DNA from 3 places in the Bifidobacterium sp. UTCIF-39 genome. Region 2 is predicted to be linked to each of the others. Evidence: riboswitches for the same ligand, from Rfam matches in the RefSeq annotation. Region 2 holds a riboswitch; each other region holds the start of a gene.

The links. Region 2 has a riboswitch for thiamine pyrophosphate ahead of EP30_RS08750 (ECF transporter S component). Riboswitches for the same ligand answer to the same signal wherever they lie in the genome.
Region 1: it holds a riboswitch for thiamine pyrophosphate, as region 2 does, so the genes downstream of both, thiD (bifunctional hydroxymethylpyrimidine kinase/phosphomethylpyrimidine kinase) here and EP30_RS08750 (ECF transporter S component) in region 2, are expected to answer to the same signal.
Region 3: it holds a riboswitch for thiamine pyrophosphate, as region 2 does, so the genes downstream of both, thiM (hydroxyethylthiazole kinase) here and EP30_RS08750 (ECF transporter S component) in region 2, are expected to answer to the same signal.

What each region holds. Positions count from the first base shown of each region.
Region 1 covers NZ_JEOG01000005.1:49,469-52,572, reverse strand. The annotation lists gene EP30_RS03030 (HAD family phosphatase) at 1-545, opposite strand, end outside; gene thiD (bifunctional hydroxymethylpyrimidine kinase/phosphomethylpyrimidine kinase) at 561-1,385, opposite strand; TPP riboswitch at 1,378-1,520, opposite strand; gene recN (DNA repair protein RecN) at 1,564-3,104, opposite strand, start outside.
Region 2 covers NZ_JEOG01000021.1:40,776-43,879, forward strand. The annotation lists gene EP30_RS08745 (ABC transporter ATP-binding protein) at 1-864, opposite strand, end outside; gene EP30_RS08750 (ECF transporter S component) at 868-1,488, opposite strand; TPP riboswitch at 1,544-1,665, opposite strand; gene EP30_RS08755 (dipeptidase) at 1,793-3,104, opposite strand, start outside.
Region 3 covers NZ_JEOG01000018.1:46,991-50,094, reverse strand. The annotation lists gene EP30_RS08085 (glycine--tRNA ligase) at 1-1,451, opposite strand, end outside; TPP riboswitch at 1,675-1,849, shown strand; gene thiM (hydroxyethylthiazole kinase) at 1,844-2,710, shown strand; gene thiE (thiamine phosphate synthase) at 2,767-3,104, shown strand, end outside.

The DNA of each region.
Region 1 (3,104 bases), on a different contig from region 2:
CCCACAAGAATGTCCTCGAATACCGTGCAGCAGGTCGGTACCACGCCAATCTGGGCCGCGGCATGCAGGTACACGTCGGGCCGGTCCTTGCCGACGTTGTTCACATCATCCACGCTGCTGAACGCGTCGAACAGATCGTAGATGCCGAGTCGACGAAGGACTGCCTCACGGAACCGTGGCGGCAGGCTGGTGGCCACGGCGAGCTTGGCACCGGACGACTTGAGGTGGCGCAGGTACTCCTCCGCATGCGGCTTGAGCGGCACGGTGGTGGCATAGGCGTCGAACGCCATGCGGTTCCATTCGTCCATGAGATCCTGTGGGCTGTCCGGCAGACCGAACCGGCGAATCGTGTACTCCGCGCACCCTTCGAACGACAGGTGGGCGATGGATTCGGCATAGTCGGCGGGCACGTCGAGTCCTCGGCCGTGGAGGAATTCGTTGTCCACGTCGGTCCACACGTGCATTGAATCGAGCAGCGTGCCATCGAGGTCGAAGATGGCGGCCTTGCCCGCACTCGCGTTGCCGGACGAGTTGCCGGACGGCACGGCGAAATCAGGGAATCAGGCATTGGCATCGAAACCGGCAAGGCCGTGTGCGTACAGATCCCAGAAATGATTGGTGGGACCGTTGCCGTTGCCGAGCTCCAGCGAATGCTCGATGGCCATGGTCACGTACTTCTTGGCACGATCGATGGCCTCGTGGAACGGATGGCCGAGCGCAAGATTGGCGGCGATGGCCGACGAGTACGTGCAGCCGGTTCCGTGCGTGTTCTTGGTGTTGATGCGCTTGGCGGAGAACTCATAGAAGTTCTTGCCGTCGTACAGCACGTCGATGGCGTCGCCCGTGGCGTGGCCGCCCTTGACGAGCGCGGACGTGCAACCCATCTCCTGAATGGCCTTCGCCGCGGCCTTCTGGCCTTCAAGATCCGTGATCTTCAGTCCGGAGATGCATTCGGCCTCGGGAATGTTCGGCGTCAGCACGTCGGCGTGCGGGATCACGATCCTGATCAGCGAGTCGATGCAGTTGGGGTCCATGAGCGGAGCACCGTTCTTGGCGTACATGACCGGGTCGATGACCACGTTTTCGGCCTGATACTCGACGAGCTTGTCGGCCACGACCTGCATGATGTCCGGATTATCGAGCATGCCGATCTTCACGGCCTTTGGACGGATGTCCTCGAACACGGCGTCGATCTGATCGGCGATGATCTTCGGATCCACGTCGAGCACGGAGATCACGCGGGCGGTGTTCTCGGCGACGACGGACGTGATCACGGACATGGCGAAGCAGCCGTTGGCGCTCATGGTCTTGAGATCGGCCTGAATTCCGGCACCTCCGGAACAGTCGGATCCTGCGATGGACAGCACGGGCGTCAGTACGCTCATAATCGTTCCTCCCTACGATGGTGTTAACCAACAGGTTCAAAGGGTCAGGCGTCATGCCTTTCTCAACCCGTTCCACCGCGCGCCGCATGCGAATACGCATCGTCGGCGCCGAGTCGGGTTCCCCTGCAACTTGACGGCATCCACGCTATCCGCGGGAGCCGACATCCCGATTCGGCCATCACGAATGACAGGCGTCGAGCAGCTCCCGCGCATGCGTCAGCGATGTATCGGTCTCGCCGCCGTCGAGCATGCGGGCGATCTCACGTTCACGGGCTTCGCCACGCACCTCGTCCACAGTGGTACGTACCGCATCGGCATCGGATTCGTCGGCGCGCTTGGATACCACGAATTGCGCGTCGGCCCAAGCGGCCACCTGCGCCAGATGCGTGACGACGATCACCTGCGCGTTCTCGGCGAGTCGCGCCAGACGTCGTCCGAGCTCGGCGGCCGTACGTCCGCCCACGCCGGCGTCCACTTCATCGAATACGAACGTCATGTCCTGACCGGACACGGACGAGAACCCCTTCTGCGCCGCGGACAGCTCCAACGCCAGCATGAGTCGACTGAGCTCGCCGCCGGACGCGCTCTTGCCCATCGGCAGACTCGGCGCTCCCGGAAACGCGGTGAACAGAAAACGGATGTCGTCGCCGCCGTGCGCGTCGAGTCCGTCACGCCGGTCCACTTCGATGTCGAGTCGGGCTCCGGCCATAGCCAACGATTCGAGTTCCTTCGTTACATGATCGGCGAGTTCGGCCGCCGCGTCGCGGCGTCGCTTCCCCAGCCTCTCGGCGGCCTCGAGCGCGGCGGCGTGGGCTTCATCCCGTTCGCGGGTGAGCTTCGCCACGCGTTCGGGGGATGCATCGAGGTCCTCCAGCTCGTACCCGGCCTTTTCCCTCCAGGCGATGACATCGGCGAGGGTGGGTCCCCACCGTCTGGCGAGTTCGTCGAGCTCGTGGATGCGTCCGTTGATCTGATCGAGATCGCCTTCGCCGTCCTCCTGTTCCAGCAGGCCGCCAAGGGTGAAGACGATGTCGGACAGTTCCGTTTCCACTGATGACAGACGTTCCGCGGTTTCGGCGTAGGTCCCCTTCATGCCGATGGACTGCAGGGAGTGCACGGCCTGCTCGATCATGGCCATCGCTCCTCCGGTCTCCGAATCCACGCCCATCTGCCCCGGATCGAGCGCGGCGAGCGCCCCGCCGACCCCTTGCATGATGGCGGCCGAGTTCTCGATACGATCGCGCATGGCCTTGAGTTCCGCATCCTCACCGTCGTGGGGGGCCGTACGGTCAATGCGGTCGATGGATTCACGGAGATAGTCGGCACGCTGTGTGGTCTCCGACTCCTGTTCGACGATCGCGCGCAGTTTGGCATCGCAATCGTTGAGCCGTTTCCATGCCGCACGATAGTCGTCGAGTTCGGCCGCGTCGTCGGCGTATGAGTCGAGGAATTCCCGCTGCCGGGCGGGAGATGCCATGCGCAGCTGGTCGGCCTGTCCGTGGATGGCGATCAGTTCGTCGGTCAGGTCACGAAGCACGGCACGTGGCACGCTTCTGCCGTTAAGCACGGCACGTGAACGTCCCTGTGCGGGCAGGGTACGGGACAGGAACAATCCGTCGTCGCCGAGTTCGGCACCGGCGTCTCGGGCGATGGCGTCCACGGTCCCACCCGGCGCGATATCGAATACGCCCTGCGCCCATGCCTCCCGGTCCCCCTCCG
Region 2 (3,104 bases):
GCGCTCGTTCTCAACATCGTCAGTGGTGGCGGTGTCGGCGGTGTCATCATCGTCATCCGTGGGCGGGAAACTCGGAATCGCACGCCCCGGCACCCATGAGCCGCCATCGGCGAGAACATCACCCATGGTGGAGAACACCTCATCGGGCGTACCGTCGGCCAGCACACCGCCTTCATGGCTGTCGCCCGCGGCACCGAGCACGATCACGCGGTCGACCAGATCAAGCCAGACGTCGATATGATGTTCGACCACGACCATGGTCTGACCAGTGGACTCCACGACATGCCTCACCGCATCATGAACCTCACGCACGCCCGGTGGATCGAGATTCGCGGTGGGCTCATCGAGCAACAGCAAACCGGGACGCATGGCCAGTACGCCGGCCAATGCCAGACGCTGACGCTGACCACCGGACAGGTGCCGCGTGGAATGCGTGAGCTCAAGCGATTCAAGTCCCACGATGTCGAGCGACGCCCGGACCCGCTTCCACGTCTCGTCCTTGGGGACGCCAAGATTCTCACAGGCGAAGGCCACATCGTCGCCCGCACGTTCAAGGATGATCTGCGCATCCGGATCCTGCAACACCAATCCGGCCATACCGCGCGCGTCGTTGGCGTCCACTCCCCCGACGCTGAGCGTACCCTCGCGCACACCCTCGTCGTCACTGCCCAGCACGCCGGCCATGGCGGCCATGAACGTGCTCTTGCCGGCACCCGACGCGCCCAGCAGCAGCACGCGCTCGCCGGGACGGATCGTCAGATTCACATGACGCAGCGCGAAGTCCTTGCGGGTGGAATGACGCCAGCCCCAGTCGCGCGCCTCAACGCCGACCGGGGCCGCCTTCTGGAATACGGAATCGTTCACCGATCAGACCAGCGCCTTGGCCCTGCCGGACTCGAAACGGTCGAGCACGCCGGTGGCGGCGATGGCACGCTGCACGAACCACATGAGCAGGCCGGCGATCACGGCACCGGAGATCAGCGTGGTCACCAGATAGGACAGACCGTAGGTGCTAAAGAAGCCGATGCCCACGCGGCTGCCGAACGGGGAGAACTCGAACAGGTAGTTGCCGAAACCGGACAGCAGACCGGAAAGGGTGGCGGTCAGCGGGTTCCACACGCGGTAGCGCACCACGATGAAGATGATCTCGGCGAACACGCCTTGGACCAGACCGATGATGATCGAGCCGCTGATGCCGAATACGCCGCCGGCGCCGATGATGTATTCGATGCAGGCCGCGATCAGTTCGGCGTAGATGGCCGCGCCGGGCTTGCGCACGATGATGGCGGCCAGCGGACCGGCGAACAGCCAGAAGGCGCAGACCAGACCGTTGAAGCCAGGGAGCACGGCGTCAAGGGCGGTGGTCGGGATCTTGTAGATCAGATCCCAGCCGGCGAAGATCACACCGGATGCGACCGCGATGATGGATGCGACGACTATATCGACTACGCGCCAGCGCAGATTCGTCTTGGCGATGGTTTCAGACATGTGAGTTGTGCCTTTCCTCTCCATGGGGAACGCCGGTTGCGTTCCGCCACAAGGCACGGGAAAACGAGAGACATCCGTGCGCCGGCATTACCCGGTATACGTTCATACGGTCGAAGCAGTGCTTCCTCTCAGCCTTCGCATTCTGTGGGATATGCGAAAGCCCCCGTGTCCGAAGCTGATACTACACGGGGGCCTTACAAAGTGCAATGGTCAATTCCGCGAAATCATGGGAATCGTCGATGAACGGTTCCGTAGATCTACGTAGTTCACCATGATTGGCGGAACGACCGCACGTAATTTTGGGTTACCGGGCGAGCTTGCCGAGAATCAGCGCCTCGGCGAGGATGTTCTTCTTCAGACTCGGCAGGTCGATGGACTCGTTGGGGCTGTGCGCGTTGGCCTTCGGGTCCTCGGGGCCGGTGACCAGCACCTGCGCCTGGGGGAAGATACGCTGCAGTTCGGGGATGAACGGGATGGATCCGCCTTCGCCCTTGTTCGCGGGCTCCACGCCGAACGCCTCGGCCAGCGCCTCCTCGGCGTCCTTGACGGCGGTGCAGTTGGGGTCCATGGCCCAGCCCTTGCCGTTCTCCAGCGACTCGACGGTCACTTCGGCGCCAAACGGGGCGTTTGCCTTCAGGAACTCGGCGAGCGCGCGCTGCGCCTCCTCGGGCTCCTGGTTGGGCGAGGTGCGCATGGACAGGCGGAAGCGAGCGGAGTCGGCGATCACGTTGAACGAGCCGTCCACGGGATGCGCATCGAAGCCGATCACGGTCACGCTGGGCTTGGTCCACAGACGGGAGGCGATCGAATCAGTGCCGGCGAGACGATAGCCGGGCACCACAGCGGCGTCGGCGCGCAGGGACTCCTCGTCAAGATCGCGCTGGAGTCCGCCGATCGGCTCCTCGGCGAGCAGGCCGGGCACCACGAGGTTGCCGTCCTTGTCATACATGGACGCGATGAGCATGGATGCGAGCGTGTTCGCGTCGAGGATCGGACCGCCGAACTGGCCGGAATGCACGGGGTGGCCGAGCACGCGCACGGTCACGTCCACGCAGGTGTTGCCGCGCAGGGAGGTGGTCAGACTGGGGATCTCGGCGGACCAGTTGCCGGAATCGGCCACGATGATCACGTCGGATTCGAACTCGGCGGCATGCTCTTCGATGAACGGGATGAAGCTGGGCGACCCCATCTCCTCCTCGCCTTCGATGAACACCTTCACGTTCACACCCAGATCGTCTCCAAGGGCGTGCAGCGCGCCGGAGTGGATGGCGATGCCGCCGCCATCGTCGGCCGCGCCACGGCCGTACAGACGACCGTCGTCCTTGGCGGTGGCGACGAACGGATCGGTGTCCCACTCCTTGGGATCGGGAACCGGCTGCACGTCATGATGGGCATACAGCAGTACAGTGGGCGCCTGGGGATCCACGATGCGCGAACCGACGACCTCCCACGCACCGGGCGTGCCATCCGGGTTGCGCGACTGGACCACGCGAGCGTCCACGCCCTCCTCACGCAGCACCTCGGCCACGAATTCGGCGGAACGCTTCATATGATCGGCGGTGATGCCCAGCGCCGACACGGATCCCAGTGCGATCTTCCGGGATAGCACGTCAACG
Region 3 (3,104 bases), on a different contig from region 2:
ATACGAACGCTGTCCGGCCATGCCTCGCCGCCCATGGCGACGGGCTTGAGCGGCACATGCGTGCGGTGCTCGCCGATGCGGGCGGCCACGTAGTCGGCCACCTTGTCAAGAGCCACGCGCTCCTGGTTCATGGTGTCGCGGTCACGAATCGTCACGGCCTGATCGTCGAGGGTGTCGAAGTCGACCGTCACGCACAGCGGGGTGCCGATCTCGTCCTCGCGACGGTAACGACGGCCGATGGCGCCGGACTCGTCGTAGTCGATCATCCATTCGTTCTGGCGCAGATCGTTCGCCAGGTTCTGGGCCACGTTCTGCAGTTCGGGCTTCTTGCTGAGCGGCAGCACGGCGGCCTTGACCGGAGCCAGACGCGGGTCGAGGCGCAGCACGGTGCGCTTGTCCACGCCGCCCTTGGTGTTCGGAGCCTCGTCCACATCGTAGGCGTCCACAAGGAAGCACATCAGGGAGCGGGTCAAGCCGGCCGCAGGCTCGATCACGTACGGCACGTAGCGCTCGCCGGTGGCCTGGTTGAAGTAGCTGAGGTCCTCGCCGGAGTGCTTGGCGTGGGCGGAAAGATCGAAGTCGGTGCGGTTGGCCACGCCCTCGAGCTCGCCCCAGTCGGATCCCTGGAAGCCGAACTTGTATTCGATGTCCACGGTGCGCTTGGAGTAGTGGGCGAGCTTCTCCTTCGGATGCTCGTAGTGACGCAGGTTCTCCGGCTTGACGCCGAGGTCGAGGTACCACTGGGTACGGGCGTCGATCCAGTACTGGTGCCAATCCTCATCGGTGCCGGGCTCCACGAAGAACTCCATCTCCATCTGCTCGAACTCACGGGTGCGGAAGATGAAGTTGCCGGGAGTGATCTCGTTGCGGAAGGACTTGCCCATATTGGCGATGCCGAACGGCGGCTTGGAACGCGAGGAGGTCATCACGTTCTTGAAGTCCACGAAGATGCCCTGCGCGGTCTCCGGACGCAGGTAGTGCAGGCTGTTCTCGTCCTCCACCGGGCCGAGATGGGTGCGCAGCATCATGTTGAAGTCGCGCGGTTCGGTCCACTTGCCACGGGTGCCGCAGTCGGGGCACACGATGTCGGCCATGCCGTTCTCCGGCAGCTGGTCATGGTGCTTCTCGGCGTAGGATTCCTGCAGCTTGTCGGCGCGGTTGCGCTTGTGGCAGTTCAGGCATTCGACCAGCGGGTCGTTGAACACGGCGACGTGACCGGAAGCGACCCACACCGGGGTGGGCAGGATGATGGACGTATCAACGCCCACGACGTCGGGACGGGTGACAACCATCGAACGCCACCACTCGCGCTTGATATTGTCCTTGAGCGCCACGCCGAGCGGGCCGTAATCCCATGCGGAACGGGTGCCGCCATAGATCTCACCGGCGGGGAATACGAAACCGCGACGCTTCGCGAGGGATACGACTTCATCAAGTTTGGACTGAGCCACAATGCACCTTCTGGTTTGAACGGTTTGGGGTCTTGTTTTGCGCCCCTGAGTCTATCCGTACACGCTGACAGTCAACGCCAACGACGGAACGACCGGAACACACCATCGAATCGCCGTGCACATGACGACAGCGCAACGACGATGCGACGCAAGTACAAGACGCACAATACGCGCATAGCACTTGAAGTCGCCGAAGTTGTCCGAACGGCGGCATAGCGTCAATGGCACAATGCAGGGGAACCCGTACGACGTACGGCACGATGGTTCGGCCAAGACTCGACCATGATTTCGAGGCGCAACACCATCGGATCGACGCGTAACGGGTTGAGAAAGGCGCCGGCCTGACCCTTGGAACCTGTTGGTCAACACCATCGTAGGGAGGCATTCTTCATATGAGTTCCGATTCCGAAAACCTCGAATCCGGCAACCTCACCGTCGGTGATCCGCTGCGCGCCGAGATCGCGCAGGCCGTGGACGCCGTACGCGAGACCACGCCACTCGCCCAGTCGCTGACGAACTTCGTCACCATCAATTTCGTCGCCAACGCCCAGCTTGCCGTAGGGGGCACGGCGGCCATGCACTACAGCGGCGAAGAAGCCGAGGCTCTGGATTCCGCCGGAGCCTCCAAGGCCACCTACATCAATATGGGCACATTGCTCGCGGAATTCCGCAACGAGTATCCTGCCGCCGCGCGCGATGCCGTGGACCGCGGTCTGCCGTGGGTGCTTGATCCCGTGGGAGCAGGAGCGGGCGAGCTGCGCGGCGAGATTCTTCGCGCCTTTCGGAAGACCCCGCCCACGATCATCCGCTGCAACGCGTCCGAGGCGATTGCGCTGGCCGGGATCTGGGGGCTGGAGGGAGCCGATTCCAAATCACGCGCCGGCGTGGAGGCTCATGATGAAATCGATGCGGCAATCCCCGCGGCCCATGCCCTCGCTCGGTTCACCAAGGGTGTGGTGTCGGTATCGGGGGCCATGGATCTGGTCACCGACGGCGAGCGCGACTTCCGTCTGCCCGGCGGCAGCGTGTGGATGACGAAGATCACGGGCGCGGGCTGTTCCCTGGGCGGCGTCACGGCGACGTACGCCTGTGTGGCCCGCCCGCTGGTCGCCGCGCTGACTGCGGCATTGCATTACAACCGTGCGGCGGATGCCGCCGAACGTGTGGCCGAGGGTCCTGGCTCGTTCCAAGTGGCGTTCCTCGATGCGCTGTGGAACACCACGTCCGATGAGATCGCCCAGTCGCCGATCTACGCCTGATTCCCTGATTCCCTGATTCATTGTCGATTCATTGTTCATACTGCAAGGAGCGAATCATGACCAACCGTTTCCCGTACGCGTCGATGCGCGACATTCTCGATGTATCCGCCTATCTGGTGCTCGGCCCGGATGATACGCACGGCCGCCCGGTCACCGATGTGGTGGCACAGGCCCTGCGTGGCGGCGTAACCATCGTGCAGCTGCGCGCCAAGCATTCCGATGCCGGCGAGATCATCGCCATGGCCAAGGATATCGCGCAGGTGATCGCGGATGCCGGAAAAAGCGATACCGTGCCGCTGCTGATCGACGATCGTCTGGACGTGGTGCTCGCCGCCCGCGATATGGGCATCAAGGTGGACGGCGTGCACGTGGGCCAGACCGATGTTCCCGCCAC